3 regions of the Aerococcus tenax genome follow, and region 2 is predicted to be linked to each of the others. Evidence: predicted binding sites of a transcription regulator. Region 2 holds the regulator's gene; each other region holds the start of a gene.
What was found. The regulator CtsR, encoded in region 2, represses protease genes until heat stress. The targets are predictions, from matches to a motif close to TTGGTCAAAAAAGGTCAAANA.
Positions count from the first base shown of each region.

Region 1: a site for CtsR is predicted at 2,575-2,595, ahead of DBT50_RS02835 (ATP-dependent Clp protease ATP-binding subunit). Genes of this name have one in related genera too.
Region 3: a site for CtsR is predicted at 6,177-6,197, ahead of clpP (ATP-dependent Clp endopeptidase proteolytic subunit ClpP). Genes of this name have one in related genera too.

Region 1 covers NZ_CP127382.2:629,057-637,246, forward strand. Annotated here, with positions in the region: gene guaB (IMP dehydrogenase) at 1-177, shown strand, start outside; gene DBT50_RS02835 (ATP-dependent Clp protease ATP-binding subunit) at 285-2,474, opposite strand; gene DBT50_RS02840 (phosphocarrier protein HPr) at 2,763-3,029, shown strand; gene ptsP (phosphoenolpyruvate--protein phosphotransferase) at 3,031-4,755, shown strand; gene DBT50_RS02850 (glycosyltransferase) at 4,921-6,129, shown strand; gene DBT50_RS02855 (YkuJ family protein) at 6,194-6,421, shown strand; gene DBT50_RS02860 (Mur ligase family protein) at 6,544-8,058, shown strand; gene DBT50_RS02865 (homoserine dehydrogenase) at 8,076-8,190, shown strand, end outside.
Region 2 covers NZ_CP127382.2:1,686,287-1,694,476, reverse strand. Annotated here, with positions in the region: gene DBT50_RS07930 (DUF739 family protein) at 288-527, shown strand; gene DBT50_RS07925 (ABC transporter ATP-binding protein) at 848-1,552, shown strand; gene DBT50_RS07920 (hypothetical protein) at 1,545-3,173, shown strand; gene DBT50_RS07915 (cation diffusion facilitator family transporter) at 3,375-4,499, shown strand; gene DBT50_RS07910 (CtsR family transcriptional regulator) at 4,618-5,076, shown strand; gene DBT50_RS07905 (ATP-dependent Clp protease ATP-binding subunit) at 5,107-7,626, shown strand; gene DBT50_RS07900 (hypothetical protein) at 7,693-7,905, shown strand; gene DBT50_RS07895 (2-dehydropantoate 2-reductase) at 8,137-8,190, shown strand, end outside.
Region 3 covers NZ_CP127382.2:752,623-760,812, forward strand. Annotated here, with positions in the region: tRNA gene DBT50_RS03545 (tRNA-Ser) at 1-87, shown strand, start outside; tRNA gene DBT50_RS03550 (tRNA-Glu) at 97-168, shown strand; tRNA gene DBT50_RS03555 (tRNA-Met) at 210-282, shown strand; tRNA gene DBT50_RS03560 (tRNA-Asp) at 306-378, shown strand; tRNA gene DBT50_RS03565 (tRNA-Phe) at 391-463, shown strand; tRNA gene DBT50_RS03570 (tRNA-Glu) at 481-552, shown strand; gene DBT50_RS03575 (DeoR/GlpR family DNA-binding transcription regulator) at 776-1,516, shown strand; gene pfkB (1-phosphofructokinase) at 1,513-2,433, shown strand; gene DBT50_RS03585 (PTS fructose transporter subunit IIABC) at 2,452-4,449, shown strand; gene DBT50_RS03590 (MetQ/NlpA family ABC transporter substrate-binding protein) at 4,785-5,606, shown strand; tRNA gene DBT50_RS03595 (tRNA-Arg) at 5,896-5,967, opposite strand; gene clpP (ATP-dependent Clp endopeptidase proteolytic subunit ClpP) at 6,240-6,842, shown strand; gene DBT50_RS03605 (sugar-binding transcriptional regulator) at 7,085-8,125, shown strand; gene gap (type I glyceraldehyde-3-phosphate dehydrogenase) at 8,161-8,190, shown strand, end outside.

The DNA.
Region 1 (8,190 bases), 1.0 Mb from region 2:
ATCGTTTATCAAATGGTGGGCGGCTTACGGTCAGGTATGGGCTATTGCGGTGCTCACAATGTGGAAGACTTACGTCAAAATGGTCAATTTGTCCGCATCAGTTCGGCTGGCCTAGTGGAATCCCATCCCCATGATGTTCAAATCACTAAGGAAGCTCCTAATTATTCACGCGGCTAATGGTATAAACCTTTGATGGATTAGTACTTAAAAAAATATCCTATTCATTAGGCAGGCAAAAAGGAGTTGGGATTTACCCCAACTCCTTTTAAAAATGATTTATTTGATTAATCAACTTCTGTTTCTTCAAGAGCCTGGCTGTTTTCACTCTCATTAACAACAATGTTGCCAGAATCATCCACGGTAAAGTGGACATAGGAAACACTTGGATCTTTTAAGTATAGGTCCGCGACTTGGTTTTCAATTTGTTCTTGGATGACCCGTCTTAATGGGCGGGCACCCAGTTTGGGGTCATAGCCTAGTTCAACAATAGCTTCTTTCACTTGGTCGTCAATGGCAATGCTGATTTTTTGTCCCTTGAGTAATTTGTTCATGTTGGTGAGCATGTGGTCGACAATTTGAATTAATTCTTCCTTGGTCAGCGGTTGAAATTCGATGATGCCGTCAAAGCGGTTCATGAATTCAGGTTTAAAGTAATTATCCAATTGGTCCAAGACAGATTGGTTTTTTCCTTGTTGACTAGCGGCAAAACCGACGCTAGCTTCAACGTTACCCGTTCCGGCATTGGAAGTCATGATGATAAGGGTATCTTTAAAGGAAACCGTTCGACCTTGTGCATCGGTAAGTCGACCGTCTTCCATGATTTGTAGGAAGAGGTTGAGGACATCAGGGTGGGCCTTTTCTACTTCATCTAAGAGAATGAGAGAATAAGGTTGCCGTCTGACTTGTTCAGTTAATTGGCCAGCTTCGTCATAGCCGACATAGCCGGGTGGTGAACCGATCATCTTAGAAACACTGTGTTTTTCCATGTATTCAGACATGTCAAAGCGGATCATTGCTTCTTCACTACCAAAGAGTTGCTTAGCAAGCTGACGGGCTAATTCTGTCTTGCCGACACCCGTTGGTCCCACAAATAGGAAGGAAGCAATGGGTTTATTACCTGGGTGGAAGCCCACACGGTTACGGCGGATTGCTGCTGATACTTTTTCGACAGCAGGATCTTGGCCGATAATTGTCTCCTTGAGTTCATCCTCAAGTTGCAATAAATTGCTTTGTTCTTGGTCTTGTAACTGGCCAACGGGGATACCAGTTTTAGATTCCACTAATTCTTCGATGTCTTCGACGGTGATCGTTGGGACTTGTTCAACAACAGCTTCATTATTAGCGGCCATATCCTTATATTTCTTTAATTGGTCGCGGTAATAGGCCGCCTTCTCATAGTCTTCAGCATCGGTAGCCATTTCCTTTAATTTTTCTAATTCTTGAATCTGATCTTCTAAGGCCTCCTTATCCAAGAAGGGAATGGTTAAGTTTTTCTTGGAGCCCGCTTCATCAAGCAGATCGATGGCCTTATCAGGTAATTGCCGGTCTTGGATATAACGATTAGACAGGGTAACCGTTGCTTCTAAGGCTTGGTCAGTAAAGTGAACATGGTGAAATTTTTGGTATTGGTCGGCTAAACCCTTGATAATAGTGATGGCTTCTTCCACCGAAGGCTCATCCACTTGAACCGGTTGTAAACGGCGAGCCAGTGCGCCATCTTTTTCGATACGACGGAATTCATTTAGGGTTGTTGCTCCGACTAATTGCATTTCGCCCCGGGCCAGGGCAGGTTTTAAGATGTTGCCAGCATCCATTGATGAATTATCGGCTGTTCCTGCCCCCACAATTTCATGGATTTCGTCAATAAATAGAATGATTGATTGATTGGAGCTGACTTCTTTAATCAGGGCTTGCATTTTTTCTTCAAATTGGCCCCGAACGCCAGTACCTTGGACTAAGGAGGCCACATCTAAACTAATAACTTCCTTGTTTTGTAGCTTTTCAGGAACTTCTTTAGCCACTATTTTTTGGGCTAAACCTTCCACAACTGCCGTCTTACCTACACCAGCTTCTCCGATGAGGACAGGATTATTTTTGGTTCGACGGTTGAGAATTTCGATTACCCGATTTATTTCTTGGTCACGGCCAATTACCGGGTCGTACTTGCCTTGGCGAGCCAATTCAGTCATGTTGGTTCCATAATTAGCCAACAAGCTATTTCCTTTGCCATCATTAGGATGGTGTGGAGGCTCTTGGCCGTTAGCATTATGGGGGCCTTTATCTTGCATTTGTCTGAGTAGCTCATAGAGGTTTCCCCATGAATTATTGTCATTATTGCTTTTTCCAGTTTGAGATTGGTTGCGAATTATCTCTGCATAACAAGGTTGGCAAAGGTTAATGGCCTGCCTTTGTCCATTAATATTCGCATACATATGAATGGCAGCTTCGCGTTGGTTACAACGTTGGCATTTCAATAGTGCCACGCTCCTTTCTTAAGAAATTGGCCAATATTTTTAATATACATATATTGTAAAAATACCTTTTTGATAAACATTGACCTTCAATTGTTATTATACATTGACCATGTTTGACATTCAAGTCATAAAGCTTGTTTTCCCATGTTAAAGCCAAGGAGAATTTAATTAAGTAGTTGTCACCATGCCTAAAAAATGGTACATTATTAATGTAACGGTTTTCTTTTCTTTAAGCGATAGTTGGGAAAGTCGTCAAATTACGTAGATTTAAAAAAGGAGATTATAATAATGAAAACTCAAGACTTTAATATTACTGCAGAAACTGGTATCCATGCTCGTCCAGCAACCTTACTTGTGCAAACTGCAAGCAAATTTAAATCTGATATTAACTTAGAATATAAAGGTAAATCTGTTAACTTGAAATCCATCATGGGTGTAATGTCCTTAGGAGTAGGCCAAGGTGCAGATGTAACCATCTCTGTTGAAGGTGAAGATGAAGAAGAAGCAATGGCAGCTATCCAAGAAACCATGAAAAGTGAAGGGTTGTCAGAATAACATGGAAAAGTTGAAAGGAATTGGGGCTAGTGATGGTTACGCCATTGCTAAGGCCTTTCTTTTGGAACAACCTGACTTATCCTTTGAAGAAGGAAAAGTAGAAGATGCTGATGCGGAAATTGACCGCTTAACTAAGGCTATTGACGATAGTCGCATTGAGATCGCTAAGATTAAAGTGATTGCGCAAGAACGTCTATCTGAAGAAGAAGCAGGCGTTTTTGATGCGCATTTACAAATGCTAGATGACCCAGAAATGATTGCGACTTACCAACAAAAAGTCAAAGATGAAAATCTTGATGCTCAAACTGCTGTGCGCCAAACGGCTGATGGCTTTATTGCTATCTTTAAAGCCATGGAAGATAACCCATATATGCAAGAACGTGCAGCGGATATTAAAGATGTTACCGACCGCCTCATCGCACATTTAATCGGCGCCAAAATTCCTAACTTGAGTTTAATTGATGAGGATGCAATTGTTATTGCTCCTGATTTAACTCCGAGTGATACCGCACAATTAAACAAATATGTTAAAGGATTTGTTACTGATATTGGTGGACGGACATCCCACTCGGCAATTATGGCACGTAGCTTAGAAGTTGCCGCTGTTGTTGGGACCACTTCTGCTTCTGAAGCGGTTAGTGATGGTGACTTAGTCATTGTCGACGGTTTTGAAGGAGAAGTTTTAATTAATCCAGACCAAGCCACTGTTGATAGCTATAAGGACAAAGCTAAGGCTTATCAAAAACAAAAACTTGAATGGGAAAGCCTTAAAGATGCGGATTCTCTAACCAAAGATGGCAAACAATTTGAAATTGTTGCCAATATCGGTTCACCTAAAGACTTACCCGGTGTCCATGAAAATGGGGCTGAAGGTGTGGGACTTTATCGGACAGAATTCCTCTATATGGATTCAGACCACTTCCCAACTGAAGAAGAACAATTTGAAGCTTATAAGGAAGTTTTAGAATCTCTTAATGGTAAGAATGTGGTTATTCGGACTATGGATATTGGTGGAGATAAGAAACTCCCTTATTTACCCTTACCTGAAGAGCTAAATCCTTTCTTGGGTTACCGTGCTATCCGGATTTGCTTAAGAGAAACGGATATGTTCCGGACCCAATTACGGGCACTTCTACGTGCTTCCGCTTATGGAAAATTAAGCATTATGTTCCCAATGGTAGCCACTTTAGAAGAATGGCGTCAAGCCAAAGCCCTATATGAGGAAGAACGTCAAAAATTAATTGACGAGGGCGTTGAAGTCGCTGACAATATTCAAGTGGGGATTATGATTGAAATCCCAGCAGCCGCTGTTTTAGCTGATCAATTTGCCAAGGAAGTTGACTTCTTTAGTATTGGTACCAACGACTTGATCCAATACACCATGGCTGCTGACCGGATGAATAATAATATCTCTTACCTCTACCAACCATATAATCCAGCCGTGCTACGCCTGATTAACTATGTGATTCAAGCTAGTCACAAAGAAGGTAAATGGACCGGTATGTGTGGGGAAGTAGCTGGTGACCAAACTGCTATCCCACTACTTGTTGGTATGGGCTTAGATGAATTCTCTATGAGCGCAACTTCAATTCTTAAATCGCGTTCCTTAATGGCTCGCTTAGATTCTAAGGAGTGTGAAGAATTAGCTCACAAAGCCATGAATGAAAAGACCAGTTCAGAAGAAGTGGCCGAAATGGTTCATGACTATGTTTCTAAGTTAGACTAAAAAGAATAAACTGATTAAGTGCTGGTAATGAATACTGCCTTCAGTGAAGGAGAGTGATTCAATCATACCAGCACTTTTTTCTTGGATTGGTATTCACTCTGACCTGTGCTAAAATAAAAGTACTTTGCACAGCTTAATAGTAGATGATTATGAGGGGAGAGGAAAATGAAGATCGGCTTTTTTACGGATACTTATTTTCCACAAACTAGTGGGGTGGCTAGCTCAATTCAGACCTTAAAAGAAGAATTGACCAAGGCCGGCCACCAAGTTTATATTTTCACCACGACAGATCCTAAGGTGAAAGAGGATCAAGCGGAAGAAGGAATATTTAGGTACGAATCCATTCCCTTTCTCTTTTTTAAAGAACGTCGGGTGGCGGTGACAACTTTGCGACCGATTTATAAGAAGGCCAAAGAATTAGATTTAGATATCATCCATACCCATACCGAGTTTACCATGGGGATTTTTGGCGTCATGGTGGCCCACCGTTTGCGTTTACCAATTGTGCATACTTATCACACCTGGTATGAAAATTACCTGCATTATATCTTAAATGGTCACTTAGTGCCTAAGGCGGCGGTTAAGTCCTATACCCGTTATTTTTGTCAATTAGCCAATACGGTTATTGCTCCTAGTCAAATGATCCGCCAAGTGTTACAGGAATACGGTGTTGAGCGCCCGATTGAAGTCATACCGTCCGGTGTCCGTTTCACAAAGCAATTAGCTAAGGCAGACCGCCAACAATTAAAGGATGAGCTGGGGCTTGCGGATGACCAGCTGGTTCTTATCACGGTTAACCGAATTGCCCAAGAGAAGAATTTAGATAGTTTAATTCAACAGATGGCCAAGCTTCTGGAACTTATCCCCCAGGCTCGACTACTGATAGTCGGTGATGGACCGGAAAAAGACCACCTAATGTCCCTTAGCCAAGAACTCAAGATAAGTCATGCAGTTATTTTTACTGGGATGGTTCCCCATGAAGAAATTAATGGCTATTATCAAATCGCTGATATTTATGTGAATTTATCCGTGACTGAGACCCAGGGAATTACTTTTATCGAGGCCATTGGCAATCATTTGCCCATTGTGGCTATGAAGAATGACTATTTACTTAACTTAAACCGGACAGCTTCGATTGGTAAATTACTTGACCAGGTTGACCAGTTCAGCCAGGCAGTACTTTCCTTAGCAGGATCAGCTTCTGAGAATTGCCAAGCCTTTAAGCGTTTAGAGCAGGAAATTTCTGCCCAGACTTTCTATGAACGGGTCTATGCCTTGTATACTTCTTTAATAAGAAAGCAAGAAAGTCAGATGGAAGATGACGATACTAGCTTTTTTGAGAAAATTTCCGAAAATATCTGGCCCTTTCAATAATTTTTCCTTTTCATTTCATGACTTTTTGTTAAAATGAAACAAGAGTAATGAAAGGGGACAGAAAATGCAAGCTTCACAACTAAAAGCGATTATTTCTCGACTTGAGGCCATGCTTGAAGAGGGATCAGATATTGAAGTGAGACGATTTGAAAAAGAGGGCGAGGAACGATGCATGGTGCGCTATGATCGTGAAAGTGAAAGCTTTCTATTAATCGAGCATGGGGTAGATCAAACTTTTCAATTTGATGATATCGACCTAGCCGCTATGGAGATTTATGACCTCATTCAATAATTTGACTAACAAACAGCCTGGAGATTGTCCAGGCTTTTTCTGTAGCTGGACATTGGGCTGATCTTGTTAAACAAAGTTGACTTAGTGTATAATGAAAATTCAGAAGAGAAAGTGAGGCAATTATGAAAAAGACATTAAGAAAGATATGTCGCCTACTTGATGAACGAGGGCAATTAAAGAGTCCGCTGCTAACGAGCCAGGCGTCAGTCCAAAACTTAAGTTACAATTCCAAAGCGGTTTCTGAAGGAACCCTATTCTTCTGCAAGGGAGCTCACTTTAAGCCTGCTTATTTAGAACAAGCCCAAGCTTTAGGGGCCATTGCCTATGTGAGTGAGCAGGACTATGGCCTGGATCTCCCCCTTATACAAGTGGAAGATATCCGTTTAGCCATGCCCATTATTGCGGATTTCTTTTACCAAGCCCCTTACCAAGCCTTTCACCTAACTGGGATTACGGGAACTAAGGGGAAGACAACGACTACCTTCTATTTAACTAAGATTCTTGATTTGTATCAGAAAAGCTTAGGAAAGGAGCCAACTGCCTATCTGTCTTCCTCAAGTTATTATGATGGAGTTGACCAAGGAGAATCTCACTTAACCACGCCCGAGTCCCTTGAACTTTTCTATCGCTTTAACCATGTCCGCGAGTCAGCAATCGACTTTATGACTATGGAAGTCTCCAGTCAAGCTCTTAAGTATCACCGGGTAGCAGAAGTTCCCTTTGAAGTTGGAGCTTTTCTGAATATTTCCACGGACCATATTTCACCAAGCGAGCATCCCAATTTTGAAGATTACTTCATGAGTAAGCTTAAGCTTTTTGATCAAAGTCAGTTGGCGGTGATTAACTTAGACGCTGACCATATCGATCGAATTTATCAAAGAGCAAGCGATTCGAAAACGGTCAAGGAAATTGTGACGGTTTCGACTAAGGATGAACAGGCCGATTATCTAGCTAAAAACATTGTGTCTGGGGTTGATCAACAACACTTTGTTTTACATGCGCCTGACTTTGAAGGAGAAATCCGGATGAAGATGCTGGGGCGGTTTAATGTAGAAAACGCCCTAGTCGCTATTGCGATTGCTCGCTACTACCAAGTTCCCTATGAAATCATAAAGAAAGCCTTACAAACAGCACAAACTGAAGGCCGGATGGAAGTCTATCATTCTACGGATAAACGCATCCATGCTATCGTTGACTTCGCCCACAATAAATTGAGCCTAGAAAAACTTTTTGAAGCCAGCCGTCAAATGTATCCTAAGGCCCATAGCATTGTGGTCTTTGGCTCTGCAGGGGACAAAGCAATATCTAGACGCAAGGATTTAGGGGAAGTCGCCGCCCAATATGCGGATGAAATTATTCTCACCATGGATGACCCTGGGACTGAATCAGTGGAAAAAATATGCCAAGAAATCAACCAACCCATTCAAGCGGCTAAGCGCCAGGCAAAAATTATCCCTAATCGTCCCCAAGCGATTGACTATGCTTTTCAACAAGCTGCTGCTTATGATGGAGAGGTCGTGGTCTTGATTGCTGGTAAGGGGGATGAAGATACCATGAAAATTAATGGTGTCGACCAAGCTTACCCAACCGATCGCTATTATGTGAAGCAGGCTTTAGAAGAAATATCCAAGCAATAGATAAGAAGGAGGCAAGTATGGTAAGTAAGAAGATAGCTATTTTAGGTTTAGGAACAGTTGGTCAGGGTGTATTCCGCGTTTTGCGCGATCATCAGGCCAAAATTACCAGCCAACTCCACCATGCCCTTGAAG
Region 2 (8,190 bases):
CTGTGAATGAAGCCCAGTTGACTTAAGGATGTTGGTCCTTGGACTCATTAGTGGACCAGCTGATAAAGGCAAACAAACTTTGGCTTAGAGCCAAGCTTTTGGTGCTTAGGCTTTAAGAATGCTTGAGACAGAGCACCTTATCAGACTTAATACGCGAGGCTTAAGAAAATCTTGGGATAAGTCCACATAATAATTGGCAGGAAGTTTGGATAACTTCTGCCGATGATCCTTATCCCTTAAAGTCATTGAATGAGTTTTAACAAGTGAATGTGGATTGGAGTGTGTTTATGGAATTCGACTATCGAAAATTACGTGGCAGGATTATTGAGATTTATGGTTCGGTTAAGAATTTTTCCAAGGCAATGGAATTGTCAGAGCCGACTATGTCCATGAAATTAAATGGTGGTTTGTCTTTTAGTCAATCACAAATTTATAAGTCTTGCGAATTATTGGATATCGACCATGAAGAAATCGGCCGTTATTTCTTTACTCCTAAAGAAAATAAGGCAGAAACAAATGATAATTAATTATTAAACGAAGAGAGGCTGGGACAAGGGTTCCAGCTTTTTTCTATCTACAATTTTTAAACCAAAACCTCTTACAAGCTAGGGCAAGCGTCCGCTTCTGACGCGCTTGTCGCGCTCTCTCTAAACCTGTTCGCTGACAAAAGTGAACTCCACTTCGGTAATATTTGTCAATCCTCTGCGAGAATTATCGCATATTTCTTCCAGCGTTTCACTTTTTGTCGTCAGCACGCACTCTTTTTGGCTTTAAGGCGCTTTCATTCTTTGTTATACTTGCAGTACAGAAGGCCCATGGGCTGAATAGACAAATGGAGGCGACCAGCATGGAATTGCGCTTAGAAAATATCGAAAAGAGCTTTCAAGATCAAGAAGTCCTCAAGGGGGCGACTTACACTTTTGAAGCGGGTCATATCTACGGACTCTTAGGCCGGAATGGGTCAGGGAAGACCACCCTCTTTCGTATCCTCTATGGGGACTTGGAAAGTGATGGTGGGCAAGCTCAATTAGTTGAGAATGGCCAAGAAAGAGCCATTGAGCCGGAAGACATCGGCATGGTCTTTGCGGAAAATTATTTACCGGACTTTCTCACAGGCTATGAATACATCAAATTTTACATGGATATCCACGCCCCCAAGGATACTTATTCCGTTGATGATTACTTGGACCGCTTGGGCTTTAGTCAAGAGGATCGCCACCGAATTATCAAGGGCTACTCCAGTGGGATGAAGAGTAAGCTGGCCATTCTTTGCCTTTTGATTTCCAAACCTAAAATTATCCTCCTCGATGAACCCCTGACTGCTATTGATGTGATTTCCAGTTTAGAAATTAAGCGCCTCCTCCTTGACCTAGGTAAGGATCATATTATGATCATGTCCACTCATATGATCCAACTGGCCAAGGATATTTGTGATGATATTGTGCTTTTACACCAAGGCCAGTTGCGCCACTTTGAGAGCGCCCTGGAAGATGAGGACTTTGACCAGTCCCTCATTGAAGCCTTGAGCGTGGAGGATGAGGGCCATGACTAACTATCAATTCTTACAGCGGCTCAAAGCCACCCGGTCATTTAATGTTTTCCTCTACTATCTCCAACGCCTTCCCCTGATCGGTAAGTATATTCCCAATCGTTGGTTTGAAGCCAAATATGTCAAGAGTCTGACCACTTGGTTGGGCACAGTGGGGGAAATTTTTAAGCAAATCTTTGGCAAGAGCTTTTATTTTGGGGCCATCTTTCTCCTCGGTTTTATTGGCGACCCCGGGCAGGAAAATACTGTCCGTTTGCTAGCCATCTTTTGTTTCTCTTTAGTCTTAGCGACCTTTTGGGTTAAGTTAATTGACCCCAACCAAACCTTTGACCGGCTTTGTATCTATTACTTAAAGATGAATCCCAAACGCTATTACTTGAATATGACCTTTATGGAAGGCTTGAACTTTGTGATTTTTTACGGGCTAGCCGCGACCATCGCGCTAAAAGCCATGGGCCTCTCCCTTTTTAGTGGGATGAATATGACTCTTTTTTTCCTCGGCTTACGACTCTTAGCCCAAGCCCTCTACCTGAAGCTAGTCAATCCCAAGCACCAAGTCCCTAACCGGCCCTTTACCATCGTGATGATTGCTATGATTTTTGTTTCTGGGGGACTGTTTGTGGGCTTGTCGCTGATGGAAGAAGCTGCTAGCTTCCACTTACCGATTAACTGGCTCTTCCATCCTCTTACGGCGGTCGCTGGAGTGGTCATGGCAGGGATCGGGGCTCATTGGCTAGCCAAATCTGATAAGTACCAGGCCCTGGCCCGGTCAAGCATCAACCATAACAGCATCCGAAACATTAACCAGGCCGTGACTAATGCCCAGTCCGCCAATGTCAAGGTGGAAGCAGAAGATATCAAAGTCTCCGCTACTTCCGACCACTATGACCACTTAAAGGGGATAACTTATATCAATGCCATCTTCTTTGACCGACTGGGCCACCGCTTGAACAAGCAACGCCGGATTATCTTTCTGATCGTTCTTGGCCTCTTTGCCTTAATCAGTGGAGGAATCTTTGTTTACCAATTCTTCTTCCATGGTGACCTAGAGATCAGCCAGGCCGACTTGGAAAAAGCCTACCAGACCTACTTGGTGGTGATGGTGATCTATGCCTGCCTTTTCTTGAATATTGGAGAATCCTTTACCCGTTTTTGCTTTTTCAATATGGACCGCTACTTGATGCACAACAATTATTACCGCAATCCCGACCTCTTAGCGGAGGCCATGGTGATTCGCTTTAAACGCTGTTTCCGTTATAATTTACCTACCTTATTGGTTTTAATGTTAGGGTCCAGTCTGGTCTACTTCCAGTTAGGCGGGCAACGCTTACTGCCATTGGGGATTTTACTTCTTAGTCAAGTAGTTGTGATGGTCTTCTTTACCGTCCATTACCTCTACTTATATTACTGGCTCCAACCCTTTACCGCTAACTTGGAAAGCAAGAGCCCCCTCTATAATATTATCCGGTCCTTGAGCATCTTTATTCCTTACCTGCTCTATATGAATGCTGAATCGATTGGGCCACGGGTGATTTTAGGAATTTACCTCTTTATCATTGCCTATATTATTTTAGGCTATCTCTTGTTGAAATTTATCGGTCCTAAGCGCTTTGTCTTGCGCTAGATGCTTAACCCTGTCTCTTAGTGAAGGCAGGGTCTTTTTTATTTAGGGGAGTTTTTCACTTTGTTGGCTTTAGTTTTATAGGGATCTACTTTATTTAACGATTAATTAAATTTACTTAAAATCTTGGGACTACAAGGGTAGTTATTGTTTGTGCTGGAAGAAAATGATGATATGATAGGGTATTATAAGGAGAGTGAAAACATGGAAACACTTTACAGGATTGTCGGTATCGAAAGCCAAAGCCAATATGATTGGCTGGCCCATCAAATCCAAGACCTTAACCAGGACAAGGGCTTTGCTATTGAATTGGACAAGGATATTGTCCGTTTGCACCGCCAGGAAGAATTACTTTACCTACGTCGCTTTTTAGCCTTTGAACAGTTCTCCCTGGTCGCCCTTGACCCAGCAGAGTTGGAATTAGATAAGGCCAAACAACTTCGTTTTAAGAATACCCAGGAAACGGCCAAGAAGATGCGCATAGTTCTCATCTTAAATGCCTTCTTTACGGTCTTTGAGGCCTTCTTTGGTTGGACCTTAAACAGTGCGGCCATCCTATCTGATGCGGTCCACGACTCGGGCGACGTTCTAGCCATTGCTATTGCCTGGTTCTTTGAAAAGATTTCTGACCGTGAAGCTGATAACCGCTATTCCTACGGTTACCGCCGCTTTTCTTTATTAGGGGGGCTGATTACGGCAGTCTTTCTATTATTCGGATCGGCCTTTATTTTGATTACTTCGATTCCTAAGCTCTTTAATCCTGAACCGGTTCACGTGACGGGAATGTTCTGGGTAGCCATTTTCGCAGTGGTAGTTAATGGTTACTGCTCTTGGATGATGCATAAGGGTCAGTCAGCCAATGAACAATTACTCAACCTCCACCTCCTAGAAGATGTCCTCGGCTGGGTAGCCATCCTGATTCTTTCAGTGGTTTTACGCTTTACCAATTGGTATTTCCTTGACCCACTCTTGTCGATTCTGACTGCGGTTTGGATTATCAGCCAAAGTTTCCCACGTTTTCTGAACATTTCTAAAATTTTCCTCCAAGCGGTTCCTGAAGGCATCGACCCCCAAGTCATTGGTCAACAAATCTTAGCCTTAGATGATGATATTGATGGTTTGTCCCACTTACATATCTGGTCAACTGATGGAGAGCAACATATGGCCAGTGTCACCGTCCTGACTTGTCGCTTAACCGCTGATGAACAAGAAGACCTCAAACAAAAAATCCGCTCCTTAGTGGCAAAATATAATATAAATCATATAACCATTGACACGGTTTACGATCCTGACCACTTTATCCAAAGAGAAAGTAGCCAGCATAACTAGGTCAAAGCCTGATGAGGTCGCTATTAGTGAATTAAATAGTTGACCTCATCCCTTTTTTTGCTTATTATTAAAGTATATTAGTCAAAGTTAGTCAATAATTAGTGAAGGAGGTGAGGACATGAGCAACCGGAATATGTCAGATATTATTGAAGCCTATCTCAAAGAGGTGCTTCAAGATACTGAACGGGTCGAAATCAGACGGAGTGAAATTGCTGACCGCTTTGAGTGCGTGCCTTCACAGATTAATTATGTGATTAATACGCGATTTACCCCCAAGCAAGGCTATCAAGTCGAAAGTAAGCGGGGTGGTGGTGGCTATATCAGAATTATGAAATTGAATATTATCGATGATGCGGACTATATTGATAATATGATTAGCCTAGTAGGGAACGACATTTCCTTGCGCGATGCTGTATCGATTCTCACCAATTTGATGAAGAATGAACTGCTTAGCGAGAGCGAGGCGGCTATCATGCACTCAGCCATTGACAAGCAAGTCATGTCTAATTTCAAATCCCCGGACCGTGTCCGCGCAGTGATACTTAGGAACATGCTAGAACATTTGAAATATCACTAATTACTCCGGTAATTAGAAAAGGAGACAACTATGAAAGACATCTATACTGAAAAAGCCAAGACCGCGATTGGATTTGCCAAAGAAGAAGCTGAATACTTCCGTCATCCAGCCATTGGTAGCGAGCATATGCTTTTGGGCTTATACCGCGAAAGTGAAGGTGTTGCTCATGCCGTCTTAAGCGACTACTTGCCAAGTTATGAGAGTCTTCGCGAAGAGATTGAATTTGTGACCGGCTACGGGACCAGTGATTCAGCCAAGAGCCAGGAAGACTATGTGCAGTTTTCCCCACGCATGCAAGAGGTTTTAAACCAAGCCAAAGACTTGGCCAAGTCTATGCAAGCTTCCTTAATTGGCACGGAACACTTACTACTGGCCCTAATTAATGAGGAAACCCTGGCCAACCGCCTGCTGAAAAATCTCGATATAGATGTTAATCGTTTGCGTAGTGATGTCTATCAGATGCTGGGACAAAAAGAACCGGTCAGAAACCGGACCAAAAAACCGTTGGGTAAGCCAAGCAAAAGCAAGACCCCAACCTTGGACAGTATTGCTAAGGACCTGACCCAAGCCGCTAAGGACGGCAAGTTGGACCCAGTGATCGGCCGCCAGCAAGAAATGCGCCGGCTCATGCAGGTCTTAAGCCGTCGGACCAAGAATAACCCGGTCTTGGTTGGTGAACCTGGGGTCGGTAAGACTGCCATTGTCGAAGCCTTAGCCATCCAAATGAGCCAACAGCAAGTCCCAGAAAACATGCTGGATAAACGACTCATGGTCCTAGATATCGGCTCTTTAGTGGCTGGGACCAAGTACCGCGGAGAATTTGAAGACCGCATGAAGCATTTAATTGAAGAAATTGAAGACCAAGGCAATATTATTCTCTTTATCGATGAAATCCATACCATTATAGGGGCTGGGGGAGCTGAAGGGGCCATTGATGCCTCAAACCTCCTAAAACCTGCCCTAAGCCGGGGACAGGTCCAACTGATCGGGGCTACTACCCTCAACGAATATCAAAAATACATCGAAAAAGATGCCGCCTTGGAAAGACGATTTGCTAAGATTTTAGTCGAAGAACCTAGCCTAGCGGAAACTGAAGAAATCTTGAAAGGGATCCGGCCCGCCTATGAAAAACACCACCAAGTGGCCATTCCTGATGAAAGCATTGAAGCCTGTGTCCGTCTAAGCTCTCGTTACCTGTCGGACCGCTTCTTACCAGACAAGGCTATTGATGTCATGGACGAGGCCGCAGCGACCAAGCGGCTGGACAATCCAGTAGCCAATAGTGGCCGCCGGAAAAAATACCAAATCGAACAGGAATTGAAGCGCCTCAACCAAGAAAAAGAATACCATGTCCGTAACCAGGCCTTTCAAAAGGCGGCCGCGGTCCATGCCCAACAAGCTGAATTAGTCAGAAAACTTAGCCGTTTGGAAGAGAAAGAAGGCGACCAGGACAATCAAGACAGCTACGACTTAAGCTTGACCAGTCATGACGTGCAAAACTTGATCCATTCCTGGACCGGTATCCCAGTCCAAGAACTGAGTCAAAGTGACAATGAACGCTTGATCCACTTGGAAGACCGCCTCCATGACCGGGTCAAGGGACAGGATGAAGCGGTCAATGCAGTGGCCCGGGCTATTAAACGCTCACGCAGCGGCCTAGGCCAAAGAAATCGTCCCATCGGTTCCTTTATGTTCCTGGGCCCAACCGGGGTCGGGAAAACCGAATTAGCCAAGACCTTAGCCGAAACCCTTTTTGGTTCGGAAGAGGCCCTGATTCGTCTAGATATGTCCGAATACATGGAGAAATATTCTTCCAGCCGGATGATCGGTTCAGCACCAGGTTATATTGGCTATGAAGAAGGGGGACAATTGACTGAGAAAATCCGTCAACATCCTTATTCCATTGTCCTCTTCGATGAAATTGAAAAGGCCCATCCCGATGTCTTTGACCTCTTACTTCAAGTCCTTGATGATGGTTATATCACCGATAGTAAGGGTCGGATGGTGGACTTTAGAAATACGGTAGTCATCATGACCTCTAATATTGGGGCCACTGAATTACGGGATGAAAAACTGGTCGGCTTTGGCCAAGATAACCAACAAAAGGACTATCAAACCATGAAGAAGCGGATCTTGGAAGCTTTGAAGAAGACCTTTAGACCGGAGTTTCTTAACCGGGTGGATGAAGTGATTGTCTTCCATGCTCTAAGTCAAGACAACTTGAAAGATATTGTCCGCAAATTTACCGACCAAATTAGCCAACAAGTGGAAGAACAAGGCTTGACCTTGCGCTTTACCAATGGGGCCATTAAGCAATTGGCTAAGGACGGTTATGACCCAGAAATGGGCGCCCGACCAGTTCGCCGCCTCATCCAACGTCAAATTGAAGATGCTCTGAGTGACCTCTTGATTGAAGGAAAGGTCCAAGCTGGGGACAGCCTTCAAGTAGGCAGCCGCCAAGGGACTTTCTACATCCGTACTAAACATGGCGACGGCAGTGAAAGCCAGGCTGACCTGGACAAAGTCGAGGAAAGTCTGTCCCTAGGATAGTCCAAAGAAGACTTTATATCGCTTTTAGTGTATGATAAAGACAAGCTAAAAAAGAGGAGGGTTACTATGGACAAGACAACAAAATTAGTGTTAATTGGTTTAGGAACAGCTGCTGCGATTACAGCCGTTGTTGCCTTAGCAATGTACGAAGAAGACCAAAATCAAACCCTAAGCAAGGCTTGGGACGATGTTTCTAACAAGGCTCAAAAGCAAGGAAAACGTCTAGCAAAACAAGTTGATCAATTGGATTTACCTGAATGGGTAGAACGTTTTGCCTAAAGGCTCACCAGTTAGAGCCTTAAAGAGCTAAAAAGCGAATCCTTTACTTAAAGCGGTGATGACGCGGTCATCCCGCTTTTTTGTTAGGGGGTTAATTTTATTCATGATGAGTATTTCATAAAAATTTTTATTATTAATAAAAGCTTTTTATAAATGGCTCGATCCGTGCTACAATAGATAAAAGTAATTTTTAACACATTGCATTTGACAAACAGTGAAGGAGGAAAAACGATGAAAATTGTTATATTAGGTGCCGGTGGTATGGGTTCCCGTTTTGGGTTAATG
Region 3 (8,190 bases), 930 kb from region 2:
GAGGATTACTCAAGAGGCCGAAGAGGACGGTTTGCTAAATCGTTAGGTCGGGAAACTGACGCAAGGGTTCGAATCCCTTATCCTCCGTTATCCAATGGCCCGTTGGTCAAGCGGTTAAGACACCGCCCTTTCACGGCGGTAACACGGGTTCGATTCCCGTACGGGTCATATTTAGGTATTATCCTAATTTAAACTGGAGATATTGACACCGCGGAGTAGAGCAGCTGGCAGCTCGTCGGGCTCATAACCCGGAGGTCACAGGTTCGAATCCTGTCTCCGCAATTTTATTTTACCTAATTTTTTTAGGTCCGGTGGTGTAGGGGTTAACATGCCTCCCTGTCACGGAGGAGATCGCGGGTTCAAATCCCGTCCGGACCGTTTCTTTTTCAAGGTCCGATAGCTCAGTTGGTAGAGCACTTGATTGAAGCTCAAGGTGTCGGCAGTTCGATTCTGTCTCGGACCATACAAAAAATATATTTTGGCCCGTTGGTCAAGCGGTTAAGACACCGCCCTTTCACGGCGGTAACACGGGTTCGATTCCCGTACGGGTCATATGTAAGCAACTCTATAAAGGGTTGCTTTTTTATTTGTCTAAATATATTTCCTAGCTTTGTTCAATATGATAGATAAAATACACTTTATTCTGCAAAATCTGTCAAAAATTGGCCCTTTTTGATAGAATATGAAAGAAAATGATTGATTAACAGCTGGATTTCCTTTATAATATCCTATGTTAAAAGAGAAAACGATTTCAATTAATGGAGGGAGGTAGATTATGCTTACCGAAGAAAGGCAAAAGTATATTATGGAAGCCTTAACCAAAGTCCCTATCTTAAATCTTCAAGAGGTATCAAAACAGTTAGCTGTTTCTGAATCAACTATTAGAAGAGATTTTGATAGTTTGGAAAAGGCGGGGAAATTAGAACGTATTCATGGTGGAGCCAAAAGAGTTCAGCAACGTAATATGGAAGCTTCCTTATCCGAGAAAAGCCAAGTGAATGTTTTAGAAAAACAACTCATTGGAAAATTAGCCGGAGAAATGGTTGCTGATCATGACACGATTTATCTTGATTCTGGTACCACGACGATTGAAATGATTCCCTGGATTATTAATAAGGAAATTATTGTTGTGACTAATGGCCTGGAAGTTGCCCAAGCTCTCTATCAATCACAGATCCACACCATTGTTGTGGGCGGTGAAATTAAAGAAAGCACGGGAACCTTGATCGGTGGCATAGCCTTATCTCAGGTTCAATCTTTTAACTTTGATAAAGCTTTTATAGGAATGAATGGCATTGATCTTGATACAGGATATACCACACCTGACATTGAGGAAGCACAAATTAAGAAGGCGGCAATTGACCATAGTCGTTACCGTTATATCTTGGCTGATGCAAGTAAATTTGACCAAAGTACTTTCTGTCACGTCTGTGACTTAGACCGAGCTATTTTATTAACTAATGAGAGCAATTCAAAATATGAAAACTATATGAAAATTATGGAGGTATCTCAATGATTTATACCATTACCTTTAATCCCGCTGTGGATTTAGTAATGCAAGTTGATGATATAAAATTAGGTGACCTAAACCGCTCCCATGAAGACCACTATGTGGCAGGCGGTAAAGGGATTAATGCATCAGTCGTCTTCCAGCGTTTAGGTAAGGAAAATATTGCCACTGGTTTTATTGGTGGATTTTCCGGTCAATTCATTATTGATGAGTTAGAAGCTGAAGGGGTCAATACCCATTTTATTGAACTCGACCAGCCTACTCGGATTAATGTGAAGCTCAAAGGCCCACAAGAAACCGAAATTAATGCCCAAGGACCAAGAGTCGATGCTGATAAATTCCAAGAATTAATGACTTACTTGAATGAAGAACTGACAGAAAATGATACTGTCTTTCTAGCAGGAAATGCCGCTCCTGGATTGGATGAGGAAGCTTATATCCGTATTGCTAAATTATGCTTAGAAAAAAAAGTTAATTTTGTTTTAGATTCTAATAAGCAATTATTAAAAGCCTGTTTAGAATATAAACCTTTTATTATTAAACCAAACCGTGAAGAACTTGGTGAACTATTCGAAACTCAGATTGAGTCAGACGCTGATTTAATAAAATATGCCAAGGCCTTACAGGAAGCTGGGGCTTTAAATGTTTTGGTATCTCTGGGTGGCGACGGGAGTTTATTGCTTACTGAAAGAGGGGATATCTACCGGGCCAATGTGCCTACAGGAAAGGTTATAAATTCTGTAGGAGCTGGCGATTCCATGTTGTCGGGCTTTATAAGTGCTTACGTTGAAAGTAAGGACTATGCCGAATCATTAAAAATCGCTGCAGCTACTGGGTCAGGAACAGCCTTTTCCGTTGGCATTACGACGAAAGACTTAGTTGAAGAATTAGTTGATCAAATTGTTGTTAAGAAAGAAAATTAAAAAGGAGGATTCAAAGCAATGAAATTATCTGATTTATTTGTCAAAGAGGCTATGGATCTCAACTTACAAACTGAAAGTAAAAAAGATACCCTAGTCCATTTAGCTAAGCGTTTCTCAGATTGTGGAGGCGTCAGTGATGCTGAGGCTTACGTGGAAAAGTTAGAAGCCAGAGAAGCTCAATCCACTACTGGCGTTGGTGATGAGATTGCCATTCCCCATGCCCAACATGAATCAATCAAAGAAGCTGCTATTATTTTTGCTCGGAGCGCAGAAGGAATTGAATGGGAATCCTTTGACGGTCAACCAGCTAAATTAATCTTTATGATTGCTGCTCCAGAAGGGGGCGGTGGGGAACACCTGAAGGCCTTAGCGCAATTATCTAAAGTCTTGTTAAAAGACGGAGTCAAAGATGCTTTATTAAAAGCAGAAAGTCCTGATGAAGTCCTAGAAATTATCAAGGCTCATGATGAAAGTGAAGAAGCAACAGAAGAAACTGGTGAAGCCAAAGCTGCACCAGTTGAAGCGGATAAGACTGATAGTACTGATAATGATGTATATATCGTTGCCGTGACCGCTTGCCCAACTGGGATTGCCCATACCTATATGGCGGAAGAACGCTTGAAAAAAGCCGGACAAGCCGCTGGTTACCGGATTAAGGTTGAAACTAATGGTCAAAGTGGGGTAGAAAACCGCTTAACCAAAAAAGATATTGAAGAAGCGACAGCTGTTATTGTTGCTGCTGACAAACAAGTTGAAATGGCTCGTTTCGATGGCAAACCAATCATTATTGTTCCTGTTGGTGATGGGGTTAACAAAGCTGACCAGTTAGTGGAACGAGCAGCCAATGATAAGCTACCAATCTATCATGCTAAGAAAGACCAAAATGCTGAAGAAGAAGAGAGTTCAGATGGCGAAACATTAGGCCGTTTAGCTTATAAGCACTTAATGAATGGTGTTTCTCATATGTTACCATTCGTTGTTGCTGGTGGTATCTTAATTGCCTTGTCATTCTTCTGGGGCATTACTTCCGCTGATCCAGCTGCTGATGATTACAACCAAATTGCGCAAGCCTTAAATACAGTAGGTAACTTATCCTTTGCCATGATGCTACCTATGTTGGCTGGTTTTATCGGTCATTCCATGGCAGACCGTATCGGTTTAGTTATCGGGGTTATCGGTGGTATCTGTGCGGAACCAAGTAAATTTGCTGCCTTTACTGGGGTTGGAATTTTTGAAAATTCGGTTTCTTCTGGTTTCCTTGGCGCCTTGGTTGCTGGTTTCTTAGCCGGCGGTATTGTTTGGCTATTAGAAAAACTATTTGCCTGGCTACCTAAATCCTTAAACGGGATGAAATCGATCTTCCTATACCCAGTCCTTGGGGTATTGATTATGGGCTTCTTGATGCTCTTTGTGATCAATGGACCAATGGGCGCAGTGATGAACGGCTTAATGAGCCTTATCAATAGTATTCCACCTTCCATGACCATTATCTTAGGTTTTGTGGTTGGAGCGATGATGTCTATCGATATGGGGGGTCCGATTAATAAAGCCGCCTATGTTACTGGTACTGCTTTAGTCACCGCATCAGCTGGTGCAGGATCTAACGTGATGGCAGCCGTAATGTGTGGTGGTATGGTGCCACCATTAGCCATTGGTATCTCTGCTACCTTAAAGAAGAGTCTATGGACTGAAGATGAACGTAATAGTGCTTATGTTAACTATGTCATGGGGGCTGCCTTCATTACTGAAGGTGCGATTCCTTTCGCTGCTAAAGATCCACTACATGTGATTCCACCACTAGCCCTTGGTTCAGGAATTGCTGGAGCCTTAAGTATGTTCTTTGGTTGTGTATCCTATGTTCCTCACGGTGGTGTATTTGCAGTCTTAGCTGGTGGGGTAACTAATGGTCTAATGTACTTACTTGCATGGTTAATCGGCGGACTTATCGGTGGCCTACTCCTTAATGTCTCTTTAAGTCGCGCTAAATCGAGCGATAAAACTCAAAAAGCTGAATAATTTAAATGAGTCCTTGTGTCCTAGCACAGGGACTTTTTTTATGAAATGCTTAATTTGTTATAAGACTGGTTGGCGCTAGTTTTCATCTATGATATACTTTTATCTATTGAAGATTCTTACCTTCTTAATAACTTTTTTACACAACTCAACTCAGTTATATTTAAGAATCTTTAAGTCGCTGCACGGAATGTGCAGCTTTTTTATATTCTTATGATAGTTGTTATAGATCATTGATGAATACTTTTAAATAAGGCTAAGAACATTGTCATAACAAGCTTTAATTAGTAGAATATAAGGGTCAGCTCATTATGAGTAAAATAGTAGGAGGAATTGCAATGAAGAAATGGATTTTACGATTGATGACCCTATTAGCTGCTTTTACCTTAGTGGCTTGTCAATCAGGCAATACTGATAGTAATAAAACGGTAAAAGTAGGGGTCGTTGGTGAGAAAAATGATGAATGGGACTACTTAAAGGATGAATTGAAGGAAAAGGAAGGCATTGACCTTGAATTGGTAAAATTTACTGATTATCGGATGCCCATTGAAGCCTTAGAGCATAATGAAATTGATATGCATGCTGCCTTAACTGAAATTTATATGGACAATATGAATGAAGAATCTGGTTACCACAACACCACGATTGGATATACCACCCTTAACCCAATGGGAGTCTTCTCCAATAAGATTGAAAGTATCGATCAAGTCAAAGAGGGTGACAAGGTAGCTGTGCCTAATGATGTCTCTAATGAAAGTCGGGCACTGTTATTGCTTCAAGAAGCAGGACTAATTAAGTTAAACCCAGATAAAGGGCTCATGCCAACCGTTGAGGATATCACTGAAAATCCAAAAAATCTGGAATTCATTACCTTAGACTCTAACCAAACAGCTAGTGCCTTAAATGATGTAACGATTTCTTGCATCAATAATGATATGGCTGCCGACGCAGGATTTGTTCCAACTAAAGACTCCATTTATTTAGAAAAGGCGACCGATAGTTCTAAACCTTATTGGAATGTCATTGCTGTTGATGAAAAGAATAAGGATAATGAAACTTATAAGAAGATTGTGAAGTACTACCAAACCCCTGAAGTCGCTAAAATTATTGATGAAAAAAGTAATGGCTCAAGTATTCCAATTTGGGAAAGCCAAAAATAATTAAAAAAGACCTATCCCTAGCTAAGGATTCCCTTAGTTAGGTGATAGGTCATTTTCTTTTAGTTATGCTTAAATGATCAAGTTGCTTGGCGAACTCGGGTTTGGGAGATATTTAGAAAAAATTGCTTAATCTGCTTCTAAGGGACCAAATTAGCAATTCATATATCTTGTTGCATCCTAATACGTGTCTTACAAATTAAAAGAGCAAGGCCCTCCTTGATAGCCTTGCTCTTTTAATTGCTGTTATAAACTAAGTTTTATAAGGGGGAAACCCCTTATTACGTTATTACGCGCCTAGAGGGAATCGAACCCCCATCTCAAGAACCGGAATCTTACGTGATATCCATTACACTATAGGCGCAAGCAATAAATATATTATAGCACAAATAGCATAGTTTTGTTAAGAACTTTCTCGAAAAAAAGTATTGCTGTTATCGATGATTTCTTACTATAATAGCCTCACTTGCAAAATCAGATGAAGGCTAGTAAAAAATCTAGCCTAATACTGTCTGAAAGGCAGTAATGTCAAATTATCATCAATTTTCTCAGTCAAAGGAGCGATAAGTTTATCTATTGACCTATATTGACTATTAAGGTTATAATGATTAGGAAGTTGAAAAAGGAGGAAATTAAATGAATTTAGTACCTACAGTGATTGAACAATCACCTCGTGGCGAACGCGCTTATGATATTTATTCACGCTTATTGAAAGACCGTATTATTATGCTCAGTGGAGAAGTTAATGATGATATGGCAAACAGTGTTATTGCCCAATTACTTTTCTTAGATGCTCAAGATAACGATAAAGATATTTATATTTACATTAATAGTCCAGGGGGATCAGTGACTGCCGGGATGGCAATTTATGACACCATGCAATTTGTTAATGCCGATGTTGTCACCATAGTTACTGGTTTAGCAGCTTCTATGGGCTCAATCCTATTAATTGGCGGCACAAAAGGGAAACGCTATGCCTTACCGCATTCTGAAGTGCTTATTCACCAACCTTTAGGTGGCGTTCAAGGTCAAGCCACTGAAATTGAAATCTCAGCCCGTCATATCTTACAAACCAAGCAAACCTTAAAAGAAATTATTGCTGAACGTTCTGGTCAAGATATCGATAAAGTAGAAAAAGATATGGACCGTGATTACTGGATGACTGCCAAAGAAGCTAAGGACTATGGCATCATTGATGAAATCATGGCTTCTAACCAAGGACTAAAAGGTCAAGAATAATATCTTAAAGCCTTACAAGATATATACAGAATGATTACCGAGTGTAGCTTAAGTAAGTACACTCGGTTTTTATAAAATTTGGATTTTCACTGCAAAATGCTTGCGGCTGCATGATATTCTTGTTATACTACTAGTGTAGAAAAATGAATAGCAGATAGAACTGCTCAAATTTTTTTGCACTATGTTGGTCAAAAAAAGGCATGACGGACAATAAAAGTCCATGCAATAGAAAGTTGAATGTCATGAAAGCCGTTTACAGTAGAATCCTTAAAGTGGTTCCTGAATTGGAAGACCTCTTTAAAAAAAGGATGCAAATTTTACAAATGGTCTTACGCTTTCAACCTATTGGTCGCCAAATTTTGGCGAAGAAGTTAGACATGACTGAGCGACCACTCCGGCGTGAAACAAATATCCTTAAAAAAGAAGGGTTACTAGATTCCACTAGAAATGGAATGGTTATCACCGCTAAGGGTGAGGAAGCTTTAGCTTTTGCTCGTGAAATGCTCCATGAAGATTCTAGTTTATTTGCTAAGGAGCAACGCTTAGAAAAGCAACTAGGCATCGATGAGGTACATATTATTGAGAGTAATCTTGATGAAGAAAATAGTACCTTGGCGCAAATAGGGGTTTTTCTATCTAACTATTTAGCCAATACTTTGCCAGAAGGATACATTACGGTGGCTGTTTCAGGCGGCTCGACAATACTCGAGGTTGCTAAGAGCTTAAACCGTAAAGTCTTAACTAAGAATCGACATTTTACGATTGTTCCTGCCCGTGGTGGCATGGGCGATTCGGTGGCGATTCAGGCAAATACAATTAGTGACCAACTCGCACACCGCTTAAACGGGACCACTAATTCTCTCTACGTTCCTGATGTTCTTACTGAAGAAACGAGAGACTTATTGGTAAAAGAGCCCTCCATTCAAGCAACATTAAATATTTTAAAGCGGACTGATGCTTTATTGTTTAGTGTTGGCGATGCTAGAATCATGGCCCAAAGACGGGGGTTTTCATCAGAATTGATTGATAAAATCCTTGCTAAAGGAGCTATTGGTGAAGCATTCGGGTGTTTTTACACCAAAGAGGGGGAAATAGTTTATCAAATGCCCCGTATTGGTTTACAATTAGATCAAATAAAGGATATTCAATATCCCATTCTAATTGCTGGCGGACGTGCTAAAGCAAAAGCCATTCAAGCTTTTGCAAAACTCGCACCCTTTAATTTTGTCTTAGTGACAGATTTAGGGGTAAGTAATCAGGTTTTAAATGAGGAAACTCATTAAAAATATTTTATTTCCGAAGGAGGAAAATTATTAATATGGTAAAAGTAGGTATTAATGGTTTTGGA